Regions from separate parts of the Streptomyces sp. NPDC005794 genome, predicted to be linked through region 2. Evidence: riboswitches for the same ligand, from Rfam matches in the RefSeq annotation. Region 2 holds a riboswitch; each other region holds the start of a gene.
The links. Region 2 has a riboswitch for cyclic di-AMP ahead of ACFYQ5_RS03275 (C40 family peptidase). Riboswitches for the same ligand answer to the same signal wherever they lie in the genome.

Region 1 (15,063 bases), on a different contig from region 2:
TCGCGGGCTGGTTCAACGTGCTCGGCCAGGTCGCCGTCACCGCCGGTATCGACTTCGGGGCGGCGTCCTTCCTCGGGGCGTACCTGAACCTCCAGTTCGGCTTCGAGGTCACACCCGGCCGCACGATCCTGCTCTTCGCGGCGATCCTGATCCTGCACGGGCTGCTGAACACCTTCGGCGTCGGCATCGTCGCCGTGCTCAACAACGTCAGCGTCTGGTGGCACGTCGTCGGTGTCGCCGTCATCGTCGGCGCGCTCACCTTCGTACCGGACTCGCACCAGTCGGCGTCGTACGTCTTCACCGAGTTCGTCAACAACACCGGCTGGGGCAGCGGCTTCTACGTCGTGATGATCGGCCTGCTGATGGCGCAGTACACCTTCACCGGCTACGACGCCTCCGCCCACATGACGGAGGAGACCCACGACGCGGCCGTGGCGGGACCGCGCGGCATCGTGCAGTCCATCTGGACGTCCTGGATCGCCGGCTTCGTGCTCCTGCTGGGCTTCACCTTCGCCATCCAGTCGTACGACGGCGCCCTGAACTCCCCGACCGGCGCCCCGCCCGCGCAGATCCTCCTGGACGCGCTGGGGGCCACCACGGGCAAGCTCCTGCTGCTCGTCGTGATCGGCGCACAGCTGTTCTGCGGGATGGCCTCGGTGACCGCCAACAGCCGCATGATCTACGCCTTCTCGCGCGACGGGGCGCTGCCCTTCTCCCGCGTCTGGCACACGGTCAGCCCCCGTACCCGCACGCCCGTCGCGGCGGTCTGGCTGGCCGCGCTCGGAGCCCTGGCCCTCGGCCTCCCGTACCTCATCAACGTCACCGCGTACACCGCCGTGACGTCCATCGCGGTCATCGGCCTCTACATCGCCTACGTCATCCCCACCCTGCTCAGGCTGTTGCGGGGCGACGACTTCGTCCGGGGCCCCTGGCACCTCGGCCGGTGGTCCCGGCCCATCGGCGTCGTCGCGGTGTCCTGGGTCGGGGTGATCACGGTGCTCTTCATGCTGCCCCAGGTGTCCCCGGTCACGTGGGAGAGCTTCAACTACGCCCCGCTGGCCGTCCTGGTGGTCCTCGGCTTCGCCGCCGTCTGGTGGGTGGTGTCCGCGCGCCACTGGTTCCTCAAGCCGCCCGCACCGGATCACAAACGCACGATCACGGACGAAAGCACGGACTGAAGCGGCCCGCCCCGGGTACGACAGGGCCCGGCACCCGATACCCGATCGGCTGCCGGGCCCGGGGAAGCTATGCTCGGGGGTGATCCATCCCGGGCCGTTAGCTCAATTGGTCAGAGCAGCGGACTTTTAATCCGTTGGTTGTGGGTTCGAGTCCCACACGGCCTACCGATCGCGTCACCCTCGGAACCCCCGCTGACCTGGTCAGACGGGGGTTCTGTCGTTCCCGGAGCCTGGGCCCCGGGGGCTACCCTCGCCGGGTGAGCTTCAACACCTGTGCGAGGAAGGTCCGCGACGCGGCGCTTCCGCACCGTCTCCGCGTGACGCAGCTCCGGTCCTGCGTGCAGTTGTACCGGCCGATCGGCTTTCGGGCGACGCTGAGTCTCCTCGAAGCCAAGGCGGGGCCCTACGGCAGGGACGAGGGCGCCTTGCTCCGTGCGTTGGGTGTGCTGGAGGCCAGCAGGGACGCGTGGCACGTGGAGCTGCGGGCGTTCGACGGGACGCGAAGGCTCGCCAAGGGGCAGGGGGCACGTCAGCCGCGTCAGGCCGAGCGGAATCCGTATCGCGAGATGTGGTGGTCGGGTGCGCCACGGGAGGGCGCCCTGCACGCTCTGTGGTTCCTGCGCGACCGACGGGGGATCCCGATGGTCGCCGGCGATCAGGTTGCCGCGGACCTGCTCCGTTGTGTCGGCGCCTGCCTGGAATCCGGTGGGCCGTTGGCGCCGGAAGAGCGCCTTGTGCTGGCGGAGTGCGTCCGCAGGCTCGGGGAGCGACGGGACTCGGCCCGGGAGGACGACTGCACGGGCCGTCTCCGCACCCACGACCTGCTCCGGGCCGCCCGTCACGTGGAGGTCGCGGCGGCTGGATGAGGGGTGTGCGCGAGCGGCTGTGCGCGGTCTCAGCGTGCGGACTTCGCGATGGCCGCAGGGTGACGAAGCCGGTCAGGTTCCGGTGCACCTGCTCGGATCGGTGGAGCGCGTCACCGATGAGCCATTCGCTCCCCTCGGGCCACTCGTGAGTCCGGCCCCGTGCGTGGTCGGGGAGGCCGACGGCTTCGGCGGAGCGGGTGCTCCAGGGGGCTTCGCCCGTCAGCGGGCGCGGCTCAGGGCCGAGGCCAGTGGCGGCCGCCGATGCGTTCGATGTCGGAATTGAAGCGCCGCAGGTAGGCGGCGAAGGCGGAGATGTCCTCCTCGGGCCAGCCGGCCATGACGCGCTCCAGGGAGCTGACCATGCCCTCGCGTTCCGCGTCGAGGGTCTTCGCGCCCTCCTCGGTGATGCGGAACTTGCGGGCCATCCCGCCGTCCGGGTCGGGGATCCGCTCCACGAAGCCGGCGCGCATGACCGCGGCGGTCTGCCGGTTGAGCGTGGAGACGTCGAGTTCGAAGGCCTCGCTGAGCTCGCCGACGGACATCGGCCCCTGGACACGGATGCGGCTGAGCAGGACGTACGCGCTGCGTTCCAGGAGGCCGTCCTTGCGGCGTCCCTTTCTCTGGTTCAGCAGGCCGTGACGGCTGAGCAGCATCTGCTCGTACTCGACCTCCTGCGTTGCCCTGTTCATGCGCGGGCACCTCCTGCTTCCTGCCGGGCGAGGCCGGTGTGTCGTCGTGCCGTCGGGCGGGCCGTCGTGCGTGCTGATGTCATCGTATGTTCACGAGTGAGTGTATGGACCACATCGTGTGCACAGTGCAATAGGGGTCGGGATGTCAGGTCTTCCGCCGGCAGATGGCGGACACGGCGACGAGGCGGGCTCCACCGCCCCGGGCACGGTCGCGGCCGAAGCCTGACCGCTGCCACCGGGGGCTTCAGATATTTCTGCTGCACGGGCATTGACCGTGGGAGTGGGCCGACTTACGTTCTTCGCGTTGCCCTTCGTATGTCATATATCAGACGCGATATGAGAGCTGGGGCCCCGCAATTCCCCCACGACTTCACGCTGCGGCGGCCCGTTGGCCGACGCCGCGCAGGTGAGCACGCAGAGAAGAGAGCCGACCATGATCAAGCCCCGCAACAGCCGTCTAGCCGCCGCGATATCCCTGGTCTCCGCCCTGGCCCTCACCGCCACCGCCTGCGGTGACGACGGCAGCGGCGTCACCGGTGCGAAGGGTGCCGAGGGCTCGGGCACCGGGAAGATCGTGTTCTGGGACGAGAACGGCGGCGTCCGTACGGCGATCTGGAAGGAGATCATCGCCGACTTCGAGAAGGCGAACCCGGACATCGACGTGCAGTACGTGGGCATCGCCTCCACCGAGGCGCAGTCCAAGTACGACACCGCCATCCAGGGCGGCGGGCTGCCGGACGTCGGTGGTGTGGGTGCCGCGATGGTCGCCGGGATCACCGCGCAGGACGCGCTGGATCCGTTGGACGACCGGATCGAGGGGAGTTCCCTCAAGGGCAAGCTCAACGAGGCGATGATCGAGAACGTACGGAGCGCGGCCGGCCGGGACGCGACGTACACGGTGCCGATCTCCGCCACCAACGGTGTCCTCTACTACCGCACCGACCTGTTCGAGAAGGCCGGGCTGGGCGAGCCGGACACGTGGGACGAGTTCTACAAGGCCGCCGCGAAGTTGACGGACAAGCAGAAGAACCAGTTCGGCTACACGATCCGCGGCGGCCCGGGCTCCATCGCCCAGGCGCTGGACTCGATGTACGGGCAGTCGGGCATCGACTCCTTCTGGGACGCCTCCGAGACGAAGACCACGGTCAACGACCCGAAGAACGTCGCGGCGCTGGAGAAGTACGTCGGTCTGTACAAGAAGGCCACCCCGGAGGCCGACCTCAACAACGACTTCACGAAGATGGTCGCCCAGTTCGACTCCGGCAGCATCGCGATGCTCAACCACAACCTCGGCTCCTACCAGGACCACGTGAGCTCGCTCGGCGTCGACAAGTTCCGTGGTATCCCGCAGCCCGAACTGGCCGACGGCACCCGGGTGATGGTCTCCAACCCGGTCTCCGGCCTCGGTCTGCTCAAGTCGTCCGAGAACAAGGCGGCGGCCTGGAAGTTCATCGAGTTCGCCGCGTCCCACGCCTCGAACTCCAAGTTCAGCGAGTCCGCGGGCCTGATTCCGGCCAACAAGGAAGCCGCCGAGGACCCCTGGCTCGACAAGGCCGAGACCACCAAGCTCGGTGCCGAGGCGCTGTTCTCCGGCGACACCAAGATCGTGCAGCTGCCCTACTACCTGCCGGACTGGAACACCCTGTCCAAGGCCGACAGCGAATCGGGCTTCCAGAAGGTGCTGCTCGGCAAGACGAGCGCCAAGGACTTCCTGGACACGCTCGCCGAGAACCTCGACGAGGCCCAGGCGGAGTGGAAGGAACAGCAGGGCTGAGCCACCGCTCGGTCAGGTACGCCTGTCCACCGTCACGTCCCGTGGGCAGGGCCGGTCCAGGCCCTCTTCTCAGTCCAGGCCCTCTTCCCTCAGCTCGTACATCAGGAGGAACGTCCGATAGGTCTCCGCGGACACGTCCAGGCAGATGTCCGGCCGGTCGGTCCACGTCGACGTGTTGTCGAGGGCCTTCCGGCAGGCCGCCTCGGTCTCGGCCTCGGACGGGATGTTCGAGATGTACGCGGCGATCAGCAGGACCACTGCGAGGACGACCACACCGATTCGGATGCGCATGGTCGATCAACGACCGTGCGGCCGGGCCGGTCACTGAAGGCCGGTCACCGAGGTCCGTTCACCAGGGGCCGGTCACTCGGGGGCCGGGCAGGGGACACCCGGTCATTCGGGTTCGTCCGTGACCGGCGGCAGATCGGGCTCGATGAACAGGTTCGCGTACTGCGGCGTGGGCCGGGGCGCCGTGGTGCCCGGGTCGGCGGTCGCGGTCGCGGACGCGCCGTCGGAGTGCCGCTGGGTCGTGCGGGCAGGCATGTCGGTCATCTCAGGTGTCCTGTACGTAGGTGTGCGGTGAGAGCCCTGTGACCGAGTCGCTGCGGTTCATCCCGGACTGGTCCCGACCGGTAGGGCTACGAGGTGCCGCTACCGGTGCCGCGCCGCTCCGGGGGCGTCCGGAATCATCATGCGGTGCATGCAGACTGTAACCCTCCCAGCACGGCTTTCCACCGGTATTGCGAGCCAGGCGTGACGGTCAGTGCGGCGGTGCGGGCTCGATGTTCTGGTTTGCGTGGAAGAGGTTGTGCGGGTCGTAGGCCCGCTTGGCCTCCGCGAGCCGGTCGTAATGACCGCGGTAGGTCGCCCGGACGCGGTCCTGGGACTCGCCGGTACCGAGGAAGTTCACGTAGCCGCCGCCCATGGAGTGCGGGTGCAGCGCGTCCCAGTAACCGACGGCCCACTCCCGCAGTGCCGCCGCGTGGGCCGGTTCGGGGTCGATGCCGGCGATGACACCGGACCAGAGCGCGTCGCGGTAGGCCCAGGCCGTGTCGTCGGGACCGACACGGCCCGCGGCCCCGTCGACCGGGTACAGGTGCATGGTCGACAGGCCGCTGGGGAGCTTCTCCGCGAAGGAGGCGTGCACGTCGATGGCGTCGTCCGTGATCCGGTCGAAGAAGTCGCCGCGCCAGTACCACTGCAGACCGGTCGGCAGCAGGGTGTCGAACATGGACTGCAGGGCGGGGTAGGGCATCGGCGCGGTGAAGTGGAAGGCGGGCGTCCCCGGCTCGTTCACCACGGCGAGGGTCTCGCCCAGGGCTTCGGGGTCCGCCGTCGAGGACCAGACGACACCGCACATCTTCCGCCCGTGGATCTCCTCGGGGAAGGGCGGACCGGGCGGGACGGTCAGCGAGGCGAAGAAGCCGTACAGGTCGTCCGGCGCCTGCGGCAGGAAGTCGCGGTACCAGCGCATGACGTCGTGGAGGAGTTCCAGGGGCCACACGGTGATGGCGACCCCCACCGTGTCCACGGGGTGCAGCTCGAAGTCGAACGACGTGACGATGCCGAAGTTTCCGCCGCCGCCGCGCAGCGCCCAGAACAGGTCCGGGTGCTCGCTCGGGTTCGTGGCGACGAAGCTGCCGTCGGCCAGGACCACGTCCGCGGAGACCAGATTGTCCACCGAGAGGCCGTACTTGCGGGTGAGGTAGCCGTGACCGCCGCCGAGGGTGAGACCGCCGATGCCGGTCGTGGACATGATCCCCGCCGGGGTGGCGAGGCCGAACGCGTGGGTGGCGTGGTCGAAATCGCCCAGCGTCGCCCCGCCGTCGGCCTGAGCGGTCTGGGTGGCCGGGTCGACCCGCACGCCGCGCATGGGCGAGAGGTCGATCGTGACGGCGTCGTCGCTGAGGCCGAGTCCGGGGCCGCTGTGCCCGCCGCCCCGGACGGCCACGTCCAGGCCGTGTTCGCGGACGAAGTCGACGGCCGCCATGACGTCCGCCGAGTCGCGGCACTCGACCACGGCCGCCGGCCTCTTGTCGATCATGGCGTTGTAGACCGTGCGGGCCCGGCCGTACCCCGGGTCGTCCGGGCCGATGACCGGGCCGCGCAGAGCGGTTCTCATCGTTTCGAGCAGGGCGCCGTCCATGACCATCTCCTGACGCGCGTGCGCCCGGCCTCCCCTGGCCACCCCCCCCCGCATCGGGTGAGGCTGCTGGGCAGCCGACACCGGCACCCGAAGGATGCCGGGCAGACGGGACCGAACACCGAAAGGCTTGTCCCTCCAGCGTCCCGCTGCTCCGGATACGGCGCAATCGCGGAGCGCCGTCCCTGCGGTGGGCTGAGGCGTTCTCCTGAGCCGGCTGCCGCGCCCCTTGGCCCTCCGCACCGGCGATACGCAGGATCGAGGGGTGCGGAAACACCCTTGGGGGCGCCACTGTTCTTGGCAACTACGCGGTGTACAGGCTCTGTTGGCGCATTGCGTCGGGCCGGGAGGTCCCCCGGTGGCGAGGGGTGGTGGGGTGCGGCCGCCCCATGTGGTCGGAGCACCCTCCCGGATGGCGTAGAGTTGCAATCACAACGGCGCGGGGTGGAGCAGCTCGGTAGCTCGCTGGGCTCATAACCCAGAGGTCGCAGGTTCAAATCCTGTCCCCGCTACTAAAAGACAGAGGCCCGGATCCTTTCGAGGATCCGGGCCTCTGTCGTATGCCGTCATCCGGTCTTCTCGCGCCGAGCCGCACGGGACTACGGGGAGGCGAGGGCGGCCGGCTTCGGCGCCGGCGGCGAAGGTGCGGGACATCGCGCGACGGCACTGCGCGTGGCTCTCGGCGACCATGGAGGTCACCCGTTCGTATGTGACCGGCACCGGCGAGATGTACGTCGCCGATCCGCGCTTCGGAAGGAACTACGATCGGCGGGGAGACGGAACAGCCGTCTTCGTACGGGATGCACTGACGATCTACGCGCAGCACCGGCTCTTCGACTGACCCTTTGCGGCCGGGGCTCCGGCGCACTCCTCCCTTTGGCCGATGACGAGTCGCCGCTCGGCGCGGCTCCGGCCAGCCTGGGTGGGGCGCGGTACCGTCCGCAGCCGTGGGTGGACCGGGCAGGAGTGCACAGGTGGGGAAGCGGGACGGACGGCGAGGGAGGGCTGCCGGGAACGCCCGTGCCCGTCAGTTCGTGCGCGTGCTGCCCGCCCTGATGATCTGCGCCGGAGTGATCCTCGATCTCGTGACGCCGTCGGCGGTCACCGCCGTCCCGCTCTTCGCGGCCGCCCCGCTGATCGCCGCCCCGTTCTTCTCGCTGGCCGGCACGGTGCGGGTCGCGGTCATCTCGATCCTCGTCGTGCTCGCCATCCGCGTCTGGGACGGCCTGCTCACCGACGTCGTGCCGGTCACCGACCTGCTGACCCTGGTCACCGTCGCCGTGCTCTCCCTCGTCATCAACCGCGTCGTACGTCGCGGGAACGAGCAACTGGCCTCTGCCAGGGTCATCGCGGAGACGGCGATGCGCGCGGTGCTCCCGACGCCCGAGGACCGGATCGGCGGGCTGCTGGTCGCCGCGCGGTACGAGGCGGCGCAGGCGGACGAGTTCGTCGGCGGCGACCTGTACGCCGTCGCGAACACTCCGTACGGGGTGCGCCTGGTCCTCGGTGACGTACGGGGCAAGGGGCTGGACGCCGTGGCGGCGGTGGCCGTCGTGATCGGGGCGTTCCGGGAGGCCGCGGAACAGGAGCTGTCGCTGGAGGGGGTGGTCCAGCGGCTGGAACGGGCGCTGGCCCGTGAGAACTCGCGGCGGGGCGGGCTCGACTCCATGGAGGGGTTCGTCACCGCTGTCCTCGCGGAGATCCCGGCCGGATCCGACACGATGCGGGTCGTCAACCGCGGTCATCCCGAGCCGCTCGTGCTGCATGCGGACGGGGCGCTGGACGTAGTGTCGCCGACCGTGCCCGCGCTGCCGCTCGGGATGGGGCTGGACGTGTGGCCGGACCGGTCGGACGAGTGGTCGCTGCCGGCCGGTGCGATGTTCCTGGCGTTCACCGACGGGCTTTCCGAGGCGCGGGACGCGAAGGGTGCCTTCTACGATCCGGCGGACCGGCTGCGCGGCCGGCTCTTCCCGGGGCCCGAGGAACTGCTGTCCGCGCTCACCGACGACGTACGGCTGCACACCGGCGGCCGGTCGACGGACGACCTGGCGCTCCTCGCGGTCGGGCGTCCCGCGCGGGGGCAGCAGGAGCGGCGGACGACGGTGAAGATCGTGCGGCGGGACAGTGAATGACCGGTCGCGACCGTCGGTAGTCGAAAGACCCCGCTCCGCATAACATTTGACGCACCGTCAGAAACTGCCGCATGGGTGAGGGGTACTCAAGTCGCCCGTTTGCGCCCGATTGACACCCGAAAGTCCAGGCCGCAGCGGCGAATGAACTGTGGGAACAGCTTGGAATCGGACCCGGGTGTCTATTAACGTTCGATAACGCAGCGCGGTTGTACCTGTCGTCGCAAGAGGCGGCACCGTGCGCAGCGCCGAATTCCGCAAGGGAACCGGGGAACCACCTACATGGGGTGAATCGGACACCTGCGTCTCGTGAGAGACGAAGGGGCCCGTAGGAGACCTTCCTGCTCCGAACCCGTCAGCTAACCCGGTAGGCGAGAAGGAAGGAAAGGAGTGCGCCCACGTGGCGTCCAACCAGCCTGCCCCCGAGGCACCGTCATCCTTCAGGACCGGAAGCCTCGGTGATGAGGACAGGACGTGGGAGGAATGGAACCCCACCGAGGAGTCCATCCGTCCCGTACGCGGCCGGCATCGCGTAGCCAAGCAGCGCGGCCTCGCCCGTAGCTCCACCGTCCTCGGCGTCGGGGTCATCGCGGCCGTCGGAGCGGGTGGCATGGCCACCGCTCAGAGCAAGCCGCCGGTCTCCATCTCTCTTCCCGATTCCATCGCGGACAATCTCCCCGACGCCAAGTCCCTTCCCGGCGTGGGTGCGTTCATGTCCGGCGACTCCGACTCGGACCACGAGACGGTCGCCGCGTCCTCCCCGCTCACCACTGCGGGCATCACCGCCACCGAGGCCGAGCAGGGCACCACCGACGCCGGCGAGGCGCTGCGCGCCCGCATCCTCCAGCAGGCCGAGCAGCAGCAGGCCGGAGCCGACGCCGAGGCGAAGGCCGCGGAGGAGCAGGCGGCGCTCGAGGCGGCCGCGGCCCAGGCCGCGAAGCAGCAGAGCGACGCCGAGGCCGAGGTCGCCGCGAAGAAGAAGGCGGCGGAGGAAGCGGCGAAGAAGAAGGCGGAGGCCGAGCGCCTCGCCAAGCTCGCCGCCAGCTACGCCGTCCCGACCTCCTCGTACTACATCAGCTCGACCTTCGGTCAGGCCGGTTCGATGTGGTCCTCCGGCCACCACACCGGGCTGGACTTCGCGGCCCCGACCGGTACCCCGGTCAAGGCCGTCCACAGCGGCACGGTGAAGTCGGCCGGCTACTCCGGTTCGTACGGCTACCGCACGGTCCTGGAGCTCGACGACGGCACCGAGGTCTGGTACTGCCACCAGTCCTCGATGGGCGTGACCGCCGGCCAGAAGGTCACCACCGGCGAGACCATCGGCCGCGTCGGCGCGACCGGCAATGTGACCGGCGCACACCTGCACCTGGAGATCCACACCGCGGACGGCTCGGGCATCGACCCGATGAGCTGGCTGCGCGGCAAGGGCCTCACGATCTGATCCCCTCGGAACCCCGGCGGCCCTGACGCACGACCCCCCGACGTCAGGGCCGCCGGTCCGACCGGGGCCGGGAACCCGCCGCCTTCCGGCCGCCGTCCCGTGAACCGGAATAGTCGCCTGCGGCGACCGGTTGTTCTTGGGTATGACAACTCTGCGCCCACTCGGTTCTTCGAGCCTTCAGGTCTTCCCCCTCGCTCTCGGCGGCAACGTCTTCGGCTGGACGGCCGACGAGGACCGGACCTTCGCCGTCCTCGACGCGTACGTGGCGGCCGGCGGCAACTTCATCGACACGGCCGACTCCTATTCGGCCTGGGCCCCGGGCAACGAGGGCGGTGAGTCGGAGACCCTCATCGGCAAGTGGCTGAAGGCCCGTGCCCGCCGCGACGATGTCGTCATCGCCACCAAGGTCGGCGCCCACCCCGCGTACAAGGGGCTCTCGCCCACCACCGTCAAGGAGGCGGCCGAGGCGTCGCTGCGCCGTCTCGGCACCGACCACATCGACCTCTACTACACGCACTTCGACGACGAGAACGTCCCGGTCGAGGAGATCATCACCGCCCTCGACCAGTTGGTGAAGGCCGGCACGGTGCGGGAGATCGCCGCCTCCAACATCAGCCCCGAGCGGCTCCAGGCCTCGCTGGACTTCTCCGAGCGCGAGGGCCTGGCCCGCTACGTCGCCCTGCAGCCGCACTACAACCTCGTCTCGCGCGACACCTACGAGGGCGCGCTCCAGGACACGGCGGCCGGTGCCGGTCTCGCAGCGGTCCCCTACTTCGCGCTCGCCTCGGGCTTCCTCACCGGCAAGTACCGGCCGGGGGCGGCCGTCGAGAGCGCACGGGCCGAGGGCGCGGGCAAGCACCTGGAGACCGAGCGCGGCCGCAAGGTGCTCGCCGCGCTCGACAGGATCGCCCAGGAGCACGACGCCGAGATCGCCACGGTCGCCCTCGCCTGGCTGGCCGCCCGGCCGACCGTGACCGCGCCGATCGCCTCCGCGCGTACCGTCGAACAGCTGCCGGCGCTGGTGGCGGTCGGTGACCTGAAGCTGACCGGGCAGCAGGTGGCGGAGCTGACCGAGGCATCCGCCTGACGTCCTAACCCGGCGGTGCGCGGTGCCTGCCGCCGTTCTCCAGGTACGGGTTGTAGCCGCCGTAGTGCCGGTGCGGTGCGGGGAGGTGCTGCTGAGGCGGCCCGCCGTGAGGGAACTGCCGGGGGAACGGGGGCGGCGAGGGCGGCCGGTGGGCGCGCAGCCGGCCCGTCGCGTGGGCCGCGTAGGTCAGGGCCGGGCCCGCGATGTCCCGGCGGTGCCAGAGGTGATGCAGCAACTCCTGCTCGCGGACGGCGAAGTCCGCTCCCGGGCCGTCGTGGCGGGCCCTCCGGCGCAGCATGGCCAGGGACGTCGCGAACGACTCGTACTCAGCGACGGCGCGGGCCGCGGCCCTGCCCCGGGCGCGGTCCGGGTGGCTGTTCCAGTGCCTGGCCATGTCGCGGGCCATGCCCCGTGCCCGCATCGAGGCCAGCGCGAGGGGCTCGGCGGGAGCCAGCCAGCCGGCCGCCGCGTACACCGGCAGCTCGGTGGAGAGGGTGCGCAGCTCCCGCTGGCGCGACCAGATCGCCAGCCAGGTCACCAGGCCGAAGGCCGGCACCATGAACGCGCCGTACACCGCGTAGAAGCCGTACGGTCCGAAGGACGACGAGCCGTTCCACAGGGCGTGCATGCCCATGGCGAGGACGAGCCCGAGCAGCGGCAGGACGATCCGGCGCACCCGGTGGCGCGCGCCGCCGAGCGCCGCGATGCCGAAGCCGATGCCGGAGAGCACCGTGAACAGGGGGTGCGCGAACGGCGACATCACCACGCGGACGAAGAACGTCCCCGCCGTCACGGAGACGAAGCCCGTGGTCCCCTGCTGCTGGTCCTCGCCGAAGGCATTGCCCAGATAGAGGATGTTCTCGGTGAAGGCGAAGCCGGTCGCGGTGAATCCGGCGACCACGATGCCGTCGACGATCCCGCCGAACTGCCGTCTGCGGAAGAGGAAGATCAACAGGACCGCGGCGGCCTTCGCTGTCTCCTCGACGACCGGGGCGACGACCGTGGCTCCGAGGGTGTCGGCGCTCGCCGGGTCCGCGGTGGCCGTCGCTATCCACCGGGTCGCGAAGGAGTTGGCGATGATCGCCACGAGCGCGGCGGCGCACGCGCCCCAGGAGAAGGCGAACAGCAGATTCCGCCACGGACCCGGCTCGACCCGGTCGAGCCAGCGGAACGCCGCCATCAGCAGCGGCACGGGCAGTACGGCCAGGCCCAGCCCCACCAGGAAGCCCTCAGGCCCCGTCTGCCGGCGCACCAGGGCCAGGATCACCAGGCCGCAGAGTGCGAGCACCGTGATCACCGCTCCGGCGCGGAACGCCTTGCTGCGCCAGACCATGCCGACGATGCGGGGCCGGTAACGCCACTGGCCTCGCTCCGGGACGGCGCCCAGGAACTCGTCGAGCCGCTGCTCCTCGAGAACCGGGACGTCCGGCTGCTGGTGCTGCACGAACCCCTGGTACACCCGACGACCCTAACGAGGGGGACTGACACCTGGCCATGCCGCGTCGGGCGGGGTGGCGGGGCGTGGCCGGTCAGAGACGGGTGAACAGCACGTCGTGCACGACGTGCCCCTTGTCCAGGCCCTGGCCCTCGAAGCGGGTCAGTGGCCGGAACGGCGGCCGGGGCGCGTAGCCGCCGTCCGCCTGGGTGTTCTCGAACAGGGGGTGTGCCGTGAGGACTTCCAGCATCTGCTCCGCGTACGGCTCCCAGTCCGTCGCGCAGTGGACGACAGCGCCCGGCTTCAGCCGCTGCGCCACCAGGTCGAGGAACTCCGGCTGGATCAGCCGCCGCTTGTGGTGCCGCTTCTTGGGCCAGGGGTCGGGGAAGTACACCCGGAGCCCGTCCAGGGCGGCCGGCTCCAGCATCTCGCGGAGCAGGATGATCGCGTCACCGTTGGCGACACGGACGTTGGACACCCCCGCCCGTTCCGCGAGACCGAGCAGATTGCCCTGCCCGGGGGTGTGCACATCGACGGCCAGGATTCCGGTGGTCGGGTCGTCGGCCGCCATCTGCGCCGTCGCCTCGCCCATGCCGAAGCCGATCTCCAGGATCACCGGGAGGCCGTCGAAGAGCGTGCGGAGATCGAGGACGCCGCGGCCGTCGATGTCCAGGCCCCAGGTGGGCCACAACCGCTGGAGGGCGTCCTCCTGGCCGGTGGTCACCCGGCTGCGGCGGGGCTGGAAGCTGCGGATCCGGCGCTCGTGGTGCGAGCCCGCCGGATCGGCGGCCGGGCCTCCGGGGAAGCGGGGCTCCTGGCGCAGCCTGCGCTGGCGCTCGAAGGAGGCGGCGCGCCTCGCTGCCGCGTCGTCCGCGTCCGCGAGGCCGGGTGTTTCCAGGGCGGGGCCGGGAGTCTCCGGGGCGGGGCCGGGTGTTTCCGGGGCGGGGCCGGGAGTCTCTGGGGTGGGGTTCACAGGCTCAGACACAATGACCCGATTCTACGGCGGGAGGCGTCCAGCCCGTCGCCCCGGCCCGCAGCAGGGCCCGTCGCGCCACCTCCCTCCCGATGGGCAGGGAAGCGGTCGCCGCGGGAGACGGGGCGTTCAGCACGTGCACGGTGTGCGGGGCGTCCCGGATCAGGAAGTCGTCCACCAGCGTGCCGTCCCGGAGGACCGCCTGGGCCCTGACCCCGGCGGGGGAGGGCCGCAGATCGGCCTCCGTCACCTCCGGCAGCAGTCGCTGGACGGCCCGGGTGAACGCGCTCTTCGACAGGGACCGGTGCACCTCGCCCGCCCCGTACCGCCAGTGCCGCCGGGCGATCCGCCAGGAACCGGGCCAGGCCAGGGTGGCGGCCAGCTCGCGCGGGTGGACGACCGTCCGGCCGTATCCCTCACGGGCCAGCGCCGGCACGGCGTTCGGACCGACGTGGACCGTGCCGTCGACGCCCCGGGTCAGATGCACCCCGAGGAAGGGGAACGCGGGGTCCGGTACCGGATAGACCAGCCCGCGCACCAGCTCCGGCCTGGTCAGCTCGTAGTACTCCCCGCGGAACGGCACGATGCGTGCCCCCGGGGCGTCGCCCGCGAGCCGCGCCACCCGGTCGCTGTGCAGCCCCGCGCAGTTGACCAGCACACGGGCCCTGACCACCTGGCCGTCGGCCGTGCGCACCGCCACACCCCACGGGCGCCGGTCGACGGCGACGACCTCCGCGCCGTAACGGATCTGCCCGCCCGAGGCGCACACCTCGGTGGCGAACCTGACGGCCACCGCGGTGAAGTCGCACACCCCCGTCGTCCCGACCCGGATCGCCGCGAGGCCGCGCACCCGCGGTTCGTACTCCGCGATCTGGGCGGGGCCGAGCTCCCGGACCGGCAGGCCGTGCGCCCGGCCGCGCTGCACCAGGGCGTGCAGCCTGGGCAGCTCGCCGCTGTCGGTCGCGACGATCAGCTTGCCCGTCACCGCGTGGGCGATGCCGTGCTCCGCGCAGAAGTCCACCAGCTCGGCGGCGCCCCGCACCGCGTAGCGCGCCTTGAGCGAGCCCGGCGGGTAGTAGATACCGCTGTGGATCACCCCGCTGTTGCGCCCCGTCTGATGCAGGGCCGGGCCCCACTCCTTCTCCAGCACCGTGACCCGGGTGCCGGGCGCGGTGCGCGTGATCGCGTACGCGGTCGACAGACCGACGATCCCGCCACCGATCACCAGCACATCGCAGTCGTACGCCGCGTGCGTCACCATCACGCCACCTCCCACCCCGATAGTGCACTGACCCACTGACAACGGGCTCAAACCAGGGAGAGCGTGTGCGTGCCGGGATACCCCGCA
Region 2 (6,654 bases):
AGGTCGTCGATGTTGCACCGCGACGCCAGATCAGGTTCGCCGGGCATGCTCCCCACCACCACTCCCGGGCACGCGAGTCCTCGCGTCCGCAGCGCCTCCGTCGTCAGCGCGGTGACGTTGAGGGTCCCCAGGCCCGCGGGCGCCACCACCAGCACGGGCGCCGCGATCAGCCGCGCGGCGTCCGCGAGCGTGGCCCCCTGCTCGTCGTAACGGACGAGCAGCCCGCCGGCGCCCTCGACCAGGACCAGGTCGTGCTCCGTCGCCAGCTTCTGGGCGGCCTCGGCGATCTCGTACGGACGTACGGGCGCGAGACCGGCGCGGCGTGCCGCTGTCTCGGGCGCCAGCGGTTCCGGGAAACGGGCCAGTTCGACCGCTGTCACATGGGCGCCGGCCAGTCGCGCCACCTCGGCGGCGTCCCCCGGTTCACCCGGGGCGAGACCCGTCTGGGCGGGCTTGAGGACCGCGACGCGGAGGTCACGGAAGGCGGCCGCCACCGCCGCGGTCACGATCGTCTTGCCGATCTCGGTGCCCGTACCGGTCACCACGAGGATCGTCATCTCAGCCCTCCCTCGCCGCGGCGCACACGGCCCGGCAGATCCGTGCCACATCGTCGTCACCGGTCACATAGGGCGGCATCGTGTACACGAGATCGCGGAACGGACGCAGCCACACGCCCTCGCGGACCGCGGCCCGGGTGGCGGCCGCCATGTCCACCTCGTGATCGAGCTGCACGACGCCGATCGCGCCCAGCACCCGGACGTCCCGTACGCCCGGCACACCGGCGGCCTCGGTCAGCCCCTGTCGCAGCCCCGTACCGATCCGCTCGACCTCCAGCGCCCAGTCCTGGCCCAGCAGCAGATCGACGGACGCGCAGGCCACCGCCGAGGCGAGCGGATTGCCCATGAACGTCGGCCCGTGCGCCAGTACCGGCACGTCCCCGCTCGAGATGCCCTGCGCCACCTCCGAGGTGCACAGCGTCGCAGCCAGCGTCAGATAGCCGCCGGTCAGCGCCTTGCCGACGCACATGACATCCGGTGACACCCCGGCGTGCCCTGCCGCGAACAACTGCCCGGTACGGCCGAACCCCGTCGCGATCTCGTCGAACACCAGCAGCACGTCGTTGGCGTCGCACGCCTCGCGGAGCACCCGCAGATACGCGGGGGAGTGGAAGCGCATCCCGCCCGCCCCCTGCACCACGGGCTCCACGATCACCGCTGCCAACTCGTCGGCATGGGCGGCTATCAGCTCGCGCAGATGCCTGGCGTAGCCCTCGTCCGGCTCGGCGTCGAAGCCGTCCGGAGGGGCGTCCGCGAAGATCTGCCGAGGGAGGGAACCCGACCACAGCTCGTGCATCCCGCCCTCGGGGTCGCACACCGACATCGGCTGCCAGGTGTCCCCGTGGTAGCCGCCGCGCCAGGTCAGCAGCCGGTGCTTGGCCGGCCGCCCCGCCGAACGCCAGTACTGCAGGCACATCTTCACCGCGACCTCGACGGAGACCGACCCCGAATCCGCGAGAAAGACGTGCTGCAGCGGACCGGGAGTGATCTCCACCAGCCGGGTCGCCAGCCGGACGGCGGGCTCGTGCGTGAGCCCGCCGAACATCACGTGGCTCATCCGGTCCAGCTGGCCGCGAGCGGCCTCGTTGAGCACCGGATGGTTGTAGCCGTGGACCGCCGACCACCAGGAGGACATTCCGTCCACCAACTCGCGCTGACCCTGAGCGGGTTCGGCGAGCCGGAGACGCACCCCCGACGCGGACTCGACGACCAGCGGCTCCTGCCGGCCCGGCATCGGGCCGTAGGGGTGCCAGACGTGGGCCCGGTCCAGGGCGCGGAGTTCTGCGGGGCGGAGCGGATCAGGCATTGGGCGCGAGATCCGTCCCGGCGCCGCGACGGCGTACCGCCACCAGATCCGTACGCGCTGTCAGCGCGCCGGCCGGCTCCGGCGCGGCCTCGGCGGTGTCGCCGCACGGAGCGCAGCCGCCCTCGTGCGAGCCGCAGCCGCCGGCCGCCGGCGCACGGTGCTCGGGGAGCGTCGTCGTGGCGGCTCCCTCCACCTCGAAACCCGCGTCGGCGATCATGTCGAGGTCGGTCTGTCCGGACTGGCCCTCACTGGTCAGATAGTCACCCAGGAAGATGGAGTTGACGAGGTTCAGGGCGAGCGGCTGCATCGAACGCAGATGGACCTCACGGCCGCCCGCGAGCCGGACCTCGACATCCGGGCACACGAACCTGACCATCGCCAGGATGCGCAGGCACCGCTGCGGCGTGAGGTGCCAGTCCTTCGCGAGCGGGGTCCCCTCCATGGGAATCAGGAAGTTCACCGGCACCGAGTCCGGATCCAGCTCGCGCAGCGAGAAGACCACGTCCACCAGGTCGGCGTCGGTCTCGCCCATGCCCGCGATCAGACCGGAGCACGCCGAGAGCCCGGCGGCCTGGGCCTGCTGCACGGTGTCCACCCGGTCTGCGTACGTGTGCGTGGTCGTGATGTCCCCGTACGTCCCCTCCGAGGTGTTGAGGTTGTGGTTGTACGCGTCGGCGCCCGCCGACCTCAGACGGTCGGCCTGGCCCTCCGAGAGCAGACCGAGGCAGGCACACACCTCGACGTCCTCGTGCTGCTCCTTGATGGCCTCGATCGTCTGCGACACCCGGTCGACGTCGCGGTCGGTCGGTCCCCGGCCGCTGGCCACCAGACACACCCGCTTGGCACCGCCGGCCACCCCCGCGGCGGCGGCCTTCTTCGCCTCGTCCGGTTTCAGCCAGGTGTACTTGAGGATCTCCGCCTTGGAGCCGAGCCGCTGCGAGCAGTACGAGCAGTCCTCGGGGCAGAGACCCGACTTCAGGTTCACCAGATAGTTGAGCTTGACGCGCCGGCCGAACCACTGGCGGCGCACCTTTCCGGCCGCGGCCACCACATCGAGCAGTTCGTCGTCGGAGGTCGCCAGCACGGCGAGCGCTTCGTCACGGGTCGGCAGTTCGCGCCGCAGCCCCTTTTCCACCAGCGTGTTCAGCAGGTCCATGGCCTTGATCCTGACGTACGGCACCGTCATCGGCCAAGGAGGAACCGGACAGCAGAGTCGGTCGATGCTGTGTGTATTGCCACACCCTGGCCTGTTGCGCGCCCGGTTAGGGTCTGTGAGCTGCCTACAAAAAGGGACCCGCCCATGTCCTACGCCCCGTTCGACTGGATCGACGACGAGGCCCGGCGCCGTACCGACGCCGGACTCGTCCGGACGCTGCGCTCCCGGCCCGCCGCGACGGAACTGCTGGACCTCGCGAGCAACGACTACCTGGGGCTGAGCCGCAACCCGGAGGTCACCGCAGCCGCGGCCGAGGCGGCACGGACATGGGGCGCGGGGGCCACCGGCTCGCGGCTCGTCACCGGATCCACCGCACTGCACGCGGAACTCGAACGCGAACTCGCCGCTTTCTGTGGTTTCGAAGCCGCCCTGGTGTTCTCCTCCGGCTACGCGGCCAACCTCGCCGCACTCACGGCGCTCACCGGACACGACTCGCTGATCGTGTCCGACGCCGGCAACCACGCCTCGATCGTCGACGGCTGCAGGCTCTCCCGGGCCGCCGTCACCGTCGCGCCGCACGCGGATCCCGAGGCCGTGTGCAAGGTGCTCCACACGCACGACGGACGGGCGCTTGCCGTGACCGACTCCGTCTTCTCGGTGGACGGCGACGCCGCCCCGCTGGCCGCACTCGCCGACGTCTGCCGCGACGCGGGCGCAGCCCTCCTCGTGGACGACGCCCATGGGCTGGGCGTCCTGGGCACGGGCGGACGCGGCGCGCTCGAGGCCGCAGGACTCGCGGGCGGCGAAGGCGTCGTCGCCACCCTCACCCTCTCCAAGTCGCTCGGCAGTCAGGGCGGAGCGGTGCTTGGCCCCGCCCGGGTCATCAGCCACCTGGTCAACACGGCCCGTACGTTCATCTTCGACACCGGTCTCGCCCCGGCCGCCGTCGGTGCGGCCCTGGGGGCCCTGCGTCTGCTGCGCCGCGAACCCGGACGCGCGGCGAGGGCCGGGGCCGTCGCCGTGGAACTGCACGGCCGGCTGACGGCGGCCGGACTGACCGCGGTACGGCCGGACGCCGCCGTCGTGTCGGTCCGCGCGCCCTCGGCGGAGTCGGCGGTGCGCTGGGCCGCCGACTGCCGTGCGGCGGGTCTCGCCGTGGGGTGCTTCCGGCCGCCGTCGGTGCCGGACGGGATCTCCAGGCTGCGACTGACCGCCCGGGCGGACCTGACGCAGGAGCAGATCTCCACAGCTGTGCGTACGGTCCTCGCGACGGCGCCCCTGCCGGTCAGCTGACCTGCTCACTGCGCCAGGGCTTCCTCACCAACGCCCTCAACCCCAAGGCGCCCGTGCTCTTCCTCAGCCTGCTGCCCCAGTTCGTCCCCGACGGCAGGCCGCCTCTGCCCAGGACGCTGCTGCTGGCGTCGCTGGTCGTCCTGCTCGCCCTCGTCTGGTTCCCGGCCGTGGCCCTGCTGGTGGACCGCCTGGGCCGGTGGCTGCGCCGGCCGCGTACCGCCCGTGCGATCGAGGGCGGCAGCGGCACGGCGCTCACCGCGCTGGGACTCCTCCTGGTGACCGGGCCCCTCCTGCACTGAGATCAGGCGACGAAGGCTGTCAGCGGACCCTCCCGTACCAGACGCTGCCGGACCAGATCTTCTCCAGCCGGACCACGGCGCCGGTCTTCGGTGAGTGCCAGACCTTCCCACTGCCGGCGTAGATGCCGACGTGGTACACACTGCGGCCCGCGTGGAAAAAGACCAGGTCGCCGCGTTGCCGCTGCGACCTGGAGATATGGCGGGTCGTGTTGTACTGCTGCTGAGCCGTGCGGGGGAGTTTCTTGCCGGCCTTCTTGAACGCGTAGAGCGTGAGCCCGGAGCAGTCGAACCGATGGGGGCCGGTGGCGCCCCAGCTGTAGGGAGCGCCCTTCTTCGAGGCTGCGATCTTGAGGGCCTTCGTCGAATGGACGGCGGCCTCGGCGTCGTTCACGAACCCCGGGGCCAGCATGGTGGTTCCTACGGCGAATGTCAGAACCGAGGCCGTGCCGGCCCGGGCGAACAGTGAGCGGACATGAACCTGCGCAGTCATGCGCAACCCTTCGTCAGCCGCCTGTGAAGGATGACCTGTCGGGTTCGGGCTGGCGAAGTTGCCCGGCCGCGCGAAGCGGCTTCACCCCGAGGGCCGCCCGGATATCCGGTCGGCCCGTTGTGCTCGGGTCCTCCACTCCTGCCGATCCATTCCTGTCGACCAGGCATCCGGGCAGCGGCAGGACTCGGCGTCCGCCCGGACCGCCCCGCCGTGGTGGCGGGGGCTTGTCGTCCCAGGGATCTTTACTCACGACCTGCCGGATTTCCTCGCTGACGTAGGCATATGTGAGAGTCGTCACGACTGATCCGATCGGGTGGACGCGGCCGGCTCCGAGCCGTGACGGCTGCACCGGACCAGCCGTGTACCAGGGGCGGAACGATGCATTCCGTTCAGTGTCCGCGCTCGGTGCGCAAGTTGGGCTGTCCCTCGACAGGGGGAGCTTCTACGCCGAACGAGCGAGGAAAACTCATCGGCCTGTCGGGCGTGTCGTGAAGGGGCGTCGAAAACCGCACCGGCAGCCCGAGTCGGGCAGTGGACGCGCTCAACTCGACGGTGCGGGAGGCACGGCGACCCGCCCGGCGCGACGCTCTCCGTCCAGCAGTCGAAGTGCCCTGGCCAGGGTGTCCGCGTGGATCTGCGACTCACCCCGCTCGTGCATCAACACGAGCGCGTCGCGGAGTGCGACGGCCCGGGACGCGAGAGCCTGGGCCGCCCGGAGTGCCCCGTACGTGTCGCTGCCGCGTGCGGGGTTGATGCGGCCGAGCTGGTCGAGTGCCTCCAGGTAGCGGTCGATGAACTCGGCCTCGGCGCGGGTCAGCGCGGGAAGTGGCGGGAACTGGGGCGAGAGCATGGGGCGTTCACCTCGCGGGATGCGGTGGCTGGGACGGCGTGCGGTTCTCCACGACATGGTCCACCAGCCCGAACGCCAGGGCGGCCGGGGCGTCGAGGATGGTGTCCCGTTCGATGTCGGCGCTGATCTCCCGCGTGGAGCGCCCCGTGTGACGGGCCAGCATGGCCGTGAGCAGCTCGCGCTCGCGCTCCAACTCACGGGCCTGGATCTCGAGATCGGAGGGCTGCCCCTGCACCGGCTCGTCCAGAGCGGGTTGCTGAATGACTACCCGGGCGCCCGGCAGGGCATGTCGGCGTCCGGGCGCGCCGGCCGCGAGCAGTACCGCGGCACTGGAACCCGCCTGACCGAGACAGAAGGTCTCCACCTCGCAGGCGAGGAAGTGCATGGTGTCGTAGATCGCCGTCATGGCGTTGAAGGAGCCACCGGGTGAGTTGATGTAGAGCGACAGCGGCCGGTCGGGGTCCGCGTGCTCCAGGTACATGAACTGTGCGATCAAGTCGGTCGCCGCGGTGTCGTCGACGGGTGTGCCGAGGAAGACGATCCGCTCCGACAGCAGCTTCGAGTACGGGTCCATGCTCCGCGACCCGTAAGCGGTGCGCTCGGTGAATTCGGGCAGTACATAGCGGGCGGCGGGACGGAACATGACGATGCCTCTCCTCGGACCACGGCGAATCGAAGTACGTAAAAAATGTACAGGACGTAC
Region 3 (8,336 bases), on a different contig from region 2:
GGCGCTGGTGAGAGCGGCCGACTGGATGCTCGGCGAGGAGATCGTGCGGCCCGGCGACTGGTCCGTACGCAAACCCGAACTGGCCCCGGGTGGCTGGGCGTTCGAGTTCCACAACAACAACTACCCGGATATCGACGATACCGCCGAAGTCGTCCTGGCGCTGCGCCGTGTCCGCCACCCCGACCCCGCGAGGGTCGAGGCGGCCATCGACCGCGGCGTGCGCTGGAACCTCGGTATGCAGTCGCGCAACGGTGCCTGGGGAGCCTTCGACGCGGACAACACCAGCCCGTTCCCCAACCGGCTGCCGTTCTGCGACTTCGGCGAGGTCATCGACCCGCCGTCGGCCGATGTCACCGGACATGTGGTGGAGATGCTGGCTATCGAAGGCTGGGCGCGTCACCCCCGCACCCGCCGGGGCGTCGAGTGGCTGCTCGCCGAACAGGAGCCGAGCGGCGCCTGGTTCGGCCGGTGGGGCGTCAACTACATCTACGGGACGGGCTCCGTGGTGCCCGCGCTGATCGCGGCCGGGCTGCCCCCGGCCCACCCCTCGGTGCGGCGGGCCGTCGACTGGCTGAAGTCCGTCCAGAACGACGACGGCGGCTGGGGCGAGGACCTGCGCTCCTACCGTGAGGAGAAGTGGATCGGCCACGGCAGCTCGACCGCCTCCCAGACGGCCTGGGCGCTCCTCGCGCTCCTGGCCGCCGGCGAGCGGGACACCAGATCGGTGGAGCGCGGTGTCGGCTGGCTGGCGGAGACCCAGCAGGCCGACGGCTCCTGGGACGAGCCGCATTTCACCGGGACCGGTTTCCCGTGGGACTTCTCCATCAACTACCACCTGTACCGGCAGGTCTTCCCCCTCACCGCACTCGGCCGGTACGTGTACGGCGACCCCTTCGCCACCGCTGCCGGAACCGGCAAGGGAGCCTGAGCCGATGGGTGGTGCACAGGAGCCGCCCGGTCCCACCACGCCGCTGCTCATCGCCTGCGCGCTCGGCATCGAGCGCTTCGCCCTCCGCACCGGACGGAGTGGCGGCGGCGTCCCGGGCCCCGGCCCGGTGAGCATCATCAGGTCGGGGATGGGCCCCCGGGCGGCGGAGAACGCCGTCCGGGTCGCGCTGGGACAGCAGGGGGCCGGCGGCACCGCGGTGATCGCCTCCGGCTTCTGCGCCGGGCTGGAACCCGGCATGCACCCGGGTGATCTCGTGGTGGCCGAGGAGACCCGGGACGCCGGCGGCACCACGGCCTGCACCGGCACCGGCCTGCTGGTCGACGCACTGGTCAGGGCGGTACCGGGGCGTACGGTCCACACCGGTCCGCTGAACGGCTCCGGACACGTCGTACGGGGGCCGGAGCGGGCCGGGCTCCGGGCCACCGGTGCCATCGCGGTGGACATGGAGTCCGCCGCCACCCTCCGCACCGCCGTACGGACGGGGCCACGCCCCGTTGCCGCCGTACGGGTGGTCGTGGATGCTCCAGAGCATGAGCTCGTCCGTATCGGCACGGTCCGCGGTGGAATATCGGCATTCCGCGTCCTCCGTGCCGTCCTTCCGGCTTTTCATGAATGGCACCGTTCTTTGCTGCTCCCCAGGAGGTGAGCCCAGATGGCCATGCCGCTCCGTCAGTCCATCAAGGTTGCGACGTATCTCTTCGAACAGAAGCTCCGCAGGCGGGAGAAGTTCCCGCTGATCGTCGAGCTGGAGCCCTTGTTCGCCTGCAACCTGGCGTGCGAGGGCTGCGGGAAGATCCAGCACCCGGCCGGAGTGCTCAAGCAGCGCATGCCGGTCGCGCAGGCGGTCGGGGCGGTGCTGGAATCAGGTGCCCCGATGGTCTCCATCGCCGGCGGCGAGCCGCTGATGCACCCGCAGATCGACGAGATCGTGCGCCAGCTGGTGGCGAAGAGGAAGTACGTCTTCCTCTGCACCAACGCCATGCTGATGCGCAAGAAGCTCGACAAATTCACCCCGTCGCCCTACTTCGCCTTCGCCGTGCACATCGACGGGCTGCGGGAGCGGCACGACGAGTCGGTCGCCAAGGAAGGCGTCTTCGACGAAGCGGTGGAGGCGATGAAGGAGGCCAAGCGACGTGGTTTCCGCGTGACGACCAACTCGACCTTCTTCAACACCGACACCCCGCAGACGGTCATCGAGGTACTCAACTTCCTCAATGACGAGATGAAGGTCGACGAGATGATGATCTCGCCCGCCTACGCCTACGAGAAGGCCCCCGACCAGGAGCACTTCCTGGGTGTCGAGCAGACCCGCGAGCTGTTCAAGAAGGCCTTCGCGGGCGGCAACCGGAGCCGCTGGAGGCTCAACCACTCCCCGCTCTTCCTGGACTTCCTGGAGGGCAAGGCCGACTTCTCCTGCACGGCCTGGGCGATCCCCAACTACTCGCTCTTCGGCTGGCAGCGGCCCTGTTACCTGATGAGCGACGGGTACGTCCCCACCTACCGGGAGCTCATCGAGGACACCGACTGGGACAAGTACGGCCGCGGCAAGGACCCGCGCTGCGCCAACTGCATGGCGCACTGCGGGTACGAGCCCACCGCGGTGCTCGCCACCATGGGATCCCTGAAGGAATCCCTGCGAGCGGCCCGGGAGACCATCGGAGGGAACCGCTGATGCCGTGAGCGCGGGTCCGGAGGGCAGGAGGAGGCCGGAACCCCGCCGGGGTTCCGGCCGTGACCGCGAGCCGAGAACAGGACCAGGGAGAGGGGCCCGGGCGTGACGCTGCTGGAATCCATCAAGGGGCCGCCGGATCTCAAGGCACTGAGCCCACCGGAACTCGGTGAACTCGCCGAGGAGATCAGGACCTTCCTCGTCCGGGCCTTCGACCAGGTGCTGATGGACGTCGCCCTGCACAGGTGCGGGGTGACGTTCGTCCTGGACCGGGCCGGTGTCACCGGAGTGGACGGCCCCTCGCACAACGGCGTGTGGGACATGTCCGTGCTCCAGGTCGTCCCGGGACTCCGGATCGCCGCTCCGCGCGACGCCGACCGGCTGCGCGAGGAACTGCGCGAGGCCCTCGACGTCGACGACGCGCCGACGGTGATCCGGTTCCCCAAGGAGTCGGTGGGGGAGCCGGTCCCTGCCATCGGGACGGTCGGCGGGATGGACGTCCTGCACCGGGCACCGGACCCCGATGTCCTGCTGGTGGCCGTAGGAGTACTCGCTCCGCTCTGTCTGCGGGCCGCGGACCTGCTCGCCGGAGCCGGAATCCGCTGCACCGTCGTCGACCCGCGGTGGGTCAAACCGGTCGACGAGCAGCTGCCCGCGCTCGCCGCGCGGCACGGGCTGGTGGCGGTCGTCGAGGACAACAGCAGAGCGGGCGGAGTCGGCTGGGCCGTCGGACAGGCGCTGCGGGACGCCGGCGTCGACGTACCGCTGCGGACGTTCGGAATCCCCGAGAGGTTTCTCGCGCACGCCGGGCGCGGTGAGGTACTCGCAGAGATCGGGCTCACGCCGGTGGAGATCGCCGGACGCGTCAGCGCGGCGCTGGAGCGCCGCGCTGACGCGGGAAAGCGGACCACGCCGAAGGAGAACGGGGCATGAAGGACGAACAGCCGGGCTTCGATCTGGCGCGGCTCCTCGCGGAACGAGGTGCCGAACGCTACGAGCTGCACACCCGGCACCTCAACCACCAGCTGCCGCGGATGCTCCACACCCTCGGTTTCGACAAGGTCTACGAGCGGGCGGAGGGCGCGCACTTCTGGGACGCGGAGGGCAACGACTACCTCGACATGCTCGCCGGCTTCGGCGTGATGGGGCTCGGCAGGCACCACCCCGTCGTACGCCGGGCGCTCCACGACGTCCTGGACGCCTCGCTCGCGGACCTCACCCGCTTCGACTGCCAGCCGCTGCCCGGGCTGCTGGCCGAGAAGCTGCTGGCGCACAGCCCGCACCTGGACCGGGTGTTCTTCGGCAACAGCGGCACGGAGGCGGTCGAGACCGCCCTGAAGTTCGCCCGGTACGCGACCGGCAAGCCGCGGATCCTCTACTGCGACCACGCCTTCCACGGGCTGACGACCGGCTCGCTCTCCGTCAACGGCGAGAAGGGCTTCCGGGAGGGCTTCGCGCCCCTCCTGCCCGACACGGCCATCACACTCGGCGACCTCGACGCGCTGCGGCGCGAACTGAAGCGCGGTGATGTGGCCGGGCTGGTCGTGGAGCCGATCCAGGGCAAGGGCGTCCACGCCTCACCACCCGGCTTCCTGCGGGAGGCACAGGAGCTGCTGCACCGGCACAAGGCCGTGCTCATCGCCGACGAGGTGCAGACCGGGCTCGGACGGACCGGCGACTTCTACGCGTACCAGCACGAGGAGGGCGTCGAACCCGATCTGCTCTGCGTCGCCAAGGCGCTCTCGGGCGGGTACGTCCCGGTCGGCGCGACGCTCGGCAAGGACTGGATCTTCAAGCGTGTCTACTCGTCCATGGACCGGGTCCTCGTCCATTCCGCCAGCTTCGGATCCAACGCCCAGGCCATGGCGGCCGGCCTCGCCGTCCTCGCCGTGATGGAGCAGGAGGAGACCGTCGCGAACGCCCGTCGCACCGGTGATCTGCTGCGGGAACGGCTCGCCGCGCTCGTCGGCCGCTACGAGCTGCTGCACGAGGTGCGCGGGCGCGGGCTGATGATCGGGATCGAGTTCGGCCGCCCGTCGTCCCTCAAGCTGCGCAGCCGCTGGACGATGCTGCAGGCGGCCCGCAAGGGTCTCTTCGCGCAGATGGTGGTGGTGCCGCTGCTGCAGAAGCACCGGATCCTCACCCAGGTCTCCGGTGACCACATGGAGGTGATCAAGCTGATTCCGCCGCTGGTCATCGGAGAACCGGAGGTCGACCGCTTCGTGACCGCCTTCACCGCCGTCATGGACGACGCGCACAGTGGGGGCGGGCTGATGTGGGACTTCGGCAGAACACTGGTGAAGCAGGCCGTCGCCAACCGCTGAGAACCGCGACTTTGCCTCTGAGGCAAATTATTTGCCTCGGAGGAAAGGTTTTGGCCCAATGGAGGTATGAATCCTCCTGACGGTGGGGTGGTCGACGAGATCCCCGGGATCGCGCCACGCCTGCGCGACCTGCGCCGTAATCGTGGCCTCACCCTGGAGGCCGCGGCCGGCCGGGCCGGGCTCTCCCCGGCTCACCTCTCCCGTCTCGAGACGGGCCGGCGGCAGCCTTCGCTGCCGATGCTGCTCGGCCTTGCCCGTGTCTACGGTACGACCGTATCCGAGCTCCTGGGCGAGATGCCGCCCGAACGTGACGCGATCGTCCGCGGAGGCCCGCTCGACGGCACGCCGGGAGGCGCCGGGGCCGGTGGCTGGCTCTACCGGCAGGCGGGCGGATCGGGCCGTGCCATGCAGGCGCTGCGCGTCCGCGTCCCGTACGGGACCGAGGGCGATCTCGTACGCGTCCACCCTGGGGAGGAGTGGCTGTACGTCCTCGACGGCCGGCTGCGCGTCGTGCTCGGGGAGACCGTGCACGACCTCGATCCGGGGGACAGCGCGCACTTCGACTCGCTGACCCCGCACCGGATCGCGGCACTCGACACCGGCGGGGCGCGCCTGCTCTTCGTCCACACGCTGTTGCAGAGCCCGGCCGCCGAGCTGTGCCTGGGCAACGGGGTCCACCGGCTCTGAGCCCGCACGCCCCCACGCGGCGTCCCTACCGGGCGTCCCTTCGTCACCCCGGCCGTGCGGCCGGAAGAGAGGACTGTCATGTCCGATTCGGAGTACTACGACCCGCTCACCCCGCGCAGGCCGAAGAGTGCGGACGCCCAGGAGCGGCGGATGCCTCGCGGTGTCGTGATCCGGCTCTTCGCCTACCTGGTGGCCGGACACGTCATCGCGGCCTTCCTCTTCCTCCTCTTCACCGTGGCCGGTAAGGGCTGAGCCCAGGCGTCACGCGCCCTCGACGAGGCGCTCACGCAGTTTCGCGCGGGTCTCGTGGCTGATCTTCAGCCCTTCGAGGAGGTAGCGGTCCGTGCTGCCCCATATCTCCTCGATCGTGGCGAACGCCGCGTCGAGGTATTCGGCGTGCGCACCGAAAAGCGGATTGAGCAGCTCCATCACCTCGTCGGACATTCCTGCCGACGAGGTGTCGCTGCGCCGCACCCTGTAGCGCCGGTGCGCGTCGTTCGACTTGAGGTAGTCGGCCTCGATGGCCTCCCTCTCGACGCCGACCGCGAGCAGCGAGACCGCGATCGACAGCCCCGCCCGGTCCTTGCCCGCCGCACAGTGCATCAGGGCCGGCACGCTGTCCTCGGCCAGCGCGTGCAGGACGCGGCTGTGCTCGGCGGTGCGGTCCCTGATGATCGAGCGGTACGAGGCGACCATACGCTCCGTTCCCTTGCCGTCGGCCAGGATCGAGCGGAGCTGCTGGATGTTCCCGTCGCGCACCAGCCGCCAGAACTCCGCGCCGTCGGCGGGATCGGAGAGGGGAATGCTGACATTCCGGACGCCGGGCAGCTCCACGTCGTGACCGTCGAGCTTGTGGTCGGCGGCGTTGCGGAAGTCGAAGACCGTGTGCAGGCCGAGCCCGGCGAGGAAGGCGGTGTCGGCCTCGTCGGCGTGGGCGAGATGGCCGCTGCGGTAGAGGCGCCCGTAGCGGACGGTGCGGCCGTCCGTGGTCGGGAGCCCGCCGACGTCACGGAAGTTGCGGACACCTGTCAGGTTCACATCCGTCGGGTCGGGGCCGGCCGGCGGGACCTCTGGCAGCTGCGTCACAAGGGCTCCTGGAGTGTCGGGCGTCGGCGCCGCTCGCCGACGGGGCACGCCCGCGACGATACGACATGGCCGCATCGGGCAACCGTCCGTGGTGCTGTGGCATCGGCCCGTCCGGTGAGGCGCCGTCCATGCCATGTCCGTATTGGTGTATTTAGCGGAACATGCCCTGCTTGTGCGGGAGATGGGCTGGCGCAGGTGAGCGGAATCATATCCGTGACGGTGTGTGGTGAAGATCCCGAGGGGTATTCCGGACGCCGCGCGGAAAGCCAAGATCCGTAATCCACGGAGTGTGACGGGAATTCCGTGCCGGAAATGAAGCGTGGATTCCGGTTCGCAATACACGGCTTGTTCGCCGCGTCCCGGCTCGCTTACGGTCACGGTCAATCCGGACGGAACGCCTCATCCTGCCGCCGCCCGGAATCCGCACCGACTCACGTGTGGCAGGAGCGGGGGAACCAGGTAGGCCGCCGGCCGGAGGGATCCGGTACGGCTCGGGGTTAAGCCGCGCACCGCGCGGCCGGGCATCTCCAGTCCGAACCCGACAGCTCACCTCGCAGGCGCCGGAGAGGAATTCCCATGCCCGCAAAAGGCAAGCACCGTCGTGTGAAGTCCGGCCCGATCGCCCGAGGCGTCCTTGCCGCAGGGACCGGCGGCGCCGTTCTCGCCCTCCCGCTGATCGGCGCCACCGGCGCCCATGCCGCCGAGCAGTCCGCTCCGGCCGCCCAGAGCGCCCCGGCCTCGGCGGCGAAGAGCTCCCCGAAGACCTACTCCGTGGTCTCCGGGGACTACCTGGCGAAGATCGCGGCCGACAAGAAGGTCAAGGGCGGCTGGCAGAAGCTGTACCAGGACAACCGCGATGTCGTCGGCGAGAACCCGAGCCTGATCCTCCCGGGCATGAAGCTGACTCTCGGCGCCAAGACGTCCGGCTCCGCCGAGAAGTCCACCGAGTCCGCGCCCTCCGAGGCCGCCGCCCCGTCGACGCCCAAGGCCGCCGCTCCGGCCGAGAAGCCGGCCGCCGCCACCGAGGAGACGGCCGCGAAGACCGCCGACTCCGGTGCGTCGGAGAGCGACAGCTCCGGCTGGGCCGCCCCCGTCGAGAGTCCCAACGTCACCACCCAGTACCGCGCCTCCGGCGCCAGCTGGTCCAGCGGCTACCACACGGGCTCCGACTTCCAGGCGGCCTCCGGAACCAGCGTCCGGTCCATCGGCCCGGGCACCGTGGTCTCCGCCGGATGGGGCGGCTCGTACGGCAACGAGGTCGTCATCCAGCACAGCGACGGCATGTACTCCCAGTACGCCCACCTGTCCTCGCTCGAGGTCTCGGCCGGCCAGACCGTCACCGGCGGCCAGCAGCTCGGCCTCTCGGGCTCCACCGGCAACTCCACCGGCCCGCACCTCCACTTCGAGGTCCGGACCGGCCCGAGCTACGGCTCGGACGTCGACCCGATCGCCTACCTGCGGTCGCACGGCGTCTCCATCTGAGACACACCACCTGAGGGTGGGGAGAGGGGGGGGGGGGGGCGGGGCCCCCCCCCCCCCCCCAAAACCCCCCCCAAAAAAAAAAAAAACGGGGTTTTTGTAAACCACCCAAAAAACCAAAAAAAAGTAGCGGAGGTGAAAA

Region 1: linked by a shared signal. The riboswitch ahead of ACFYQ5_RS29245 (M23 family metallopeptidase) and the one ahead of ACFYQ5_RS03275 (C40 family peptidase) in region 2 are both predicted to bind cyclic di-AMP.
Region 3: linked by a shared signal. The riboswitch ahead of ACFYQ5_RS35775 (peptidoglycan DD-metalloendopeptidase family protein) and the one ahead of ACFYQ5_RS03275 (C40 family peptidase) in region 2 are both predicted to bind cyclic di-AMP.

The regions. Positions count from the first base shown of each region.
Region 1 covers NZ_JBIAIN010000021.1:131,890-146,952, forward strand. The annotation lists gene ACFYQ5_RS29190 (amino acid permease) at 1-1,178, shown strand, start outside; tRNA gene ACFYQ5_RS29195 (tRNA-Lys) at 1,270-1,343, shown strand; gene ACFYQ5_RS29200 (hypothetical protein) at 1,436-2,044, shown strand; gene ACFYQ5_RS29205 (MarR family winged helix-turn-helix transcriptional regulator) at 2,278-2,733, opposite strand; gene ACFYQ5_RS29210 (ABC transporter substrate-binding protein) at 3,167-4,507, shown strand; gene ACFYQ5_RS29215 (hypothetical protein) at 4,577-4,798, opposite strand; gene ACFYQ5_RS29220 (hypothetical protein) at 4,901-5,059, opposite strand; gene ACFYQ5_RS29225 (FAD-binding oxidoreductase) at 5,268-6,653, opposite strand; tRNA gene ACFYQ5_RS29230 (tRNA-Met) at 7,089-7,162, shown strand; gene ACFYQ5_RS29235 (TipAS antibiotic-recognition domain-containing protein) at 7,294-7,491, shown strand; gene ACFYQ5_RS29240 (PP2C family protein-serine/threonine phosphatase) at 7,625-8,782, shown strand; cyclic di-AMP (ydaO/yuaA leader) riboswitch at 9,016-9,168, shown strand; gene ACFYQ5_RS29245 (M23 family metallopeptidase) at 9,180-10,220, shown strand; gene ACFYQ5_RS29250 (aldo/keto reductase) at 10,363-11,307, shown strand; gene ACFYQ5_RS29255 (PrsW family intramembrane metalloprotease) at 11,312-12,766, opposite strand; gene trmB (tRNA (guanosine(46)-N7)-methyltransferase TrmB) at 12,837-13,727, opposite strand; gene lhgO (L-2-hydroxyglutarate oxidase) at 13,720-14,976, opposite strand.
Region 2 covers NZ_JBIAIN010000002.1:138,424-145,077, forward strand. The annotation lists gene bioD (dethiobiotin synthase) at 1-557, opposite strand, end outside; gene ACFYQ5_RS03255 (adenosylmethionine--8-amino-7-oxononanoate transaminase) at 559-1,863, opposite strand; gene bioB (biotin synthase BioB) at 1,856-3,019, opposite strand; gene ACFYQ5_RS03265 (8-amino-7-oxononanoate synthase) at 3,164-4,312, shown strand; partial or broken gene ACFYQ5_RS03270 (LysE family translocator) at 4,318-4,611, shown strand; gene ACFYQ5_RS03275 (C40 family peptidase) at 4,631-5,101, opposite strand; cyclic di-AMP (ydaO/yuaA leader) riboswitch at 5,105-5,301, opposite strand; gene ACFYQ5_RS03280 (hypothetical protein) at 5,643-5,951, opposite strand; gene ACFYQ5_RS03285 (ATP-dependent Clp protease proteolytic subunit) at 5,959-6,594, opposite strand.
Region 3 covers NZ_JBIAIN010000042.1:1,251-9,586, forward strand. The annotation lists gene shc (squalene--hopene cyclase) at 1-928, shown strand, start outside; gene ACFYQ5_RS35740 (1-hydroxy-2-methyl-2-butenyl 4-diphosphate reductase) at 933-1,595, shown strand; gene hpnH (adenosyl-hopene transferase HpnH) at 1,602-2,621, shown strand; partial or broken gene ACFYQ5_RS35750 (transketolase C-terminal domain-containing protein) at 2,811-3,551, shown strand; gene ACFYQ5_RS35755 (aspartate aminotransferase family protein) at 3,548-4,942, shown strand; gene ACFYQ5_RS35760 (helix-turn-helix domain-containing protein) at 5,009-5,629, shown strand; gene ACFYQ5_RS35765 (DUF6126 family protein) at 5,708-5,881, shown strand; gene ACFYQ5_RS35770 (tyrosine-protein phosphatase) at 5,891-6,715, opposite strand; cyclic di-AMP (ydaO/yuaA leader) riboswitch at 7,130-7,288, shown strand; gene ACFYQ5_RS35775 (peptidoglycan DD-metalloendopeptidase family protein) at 7,292-8,197, shown strand.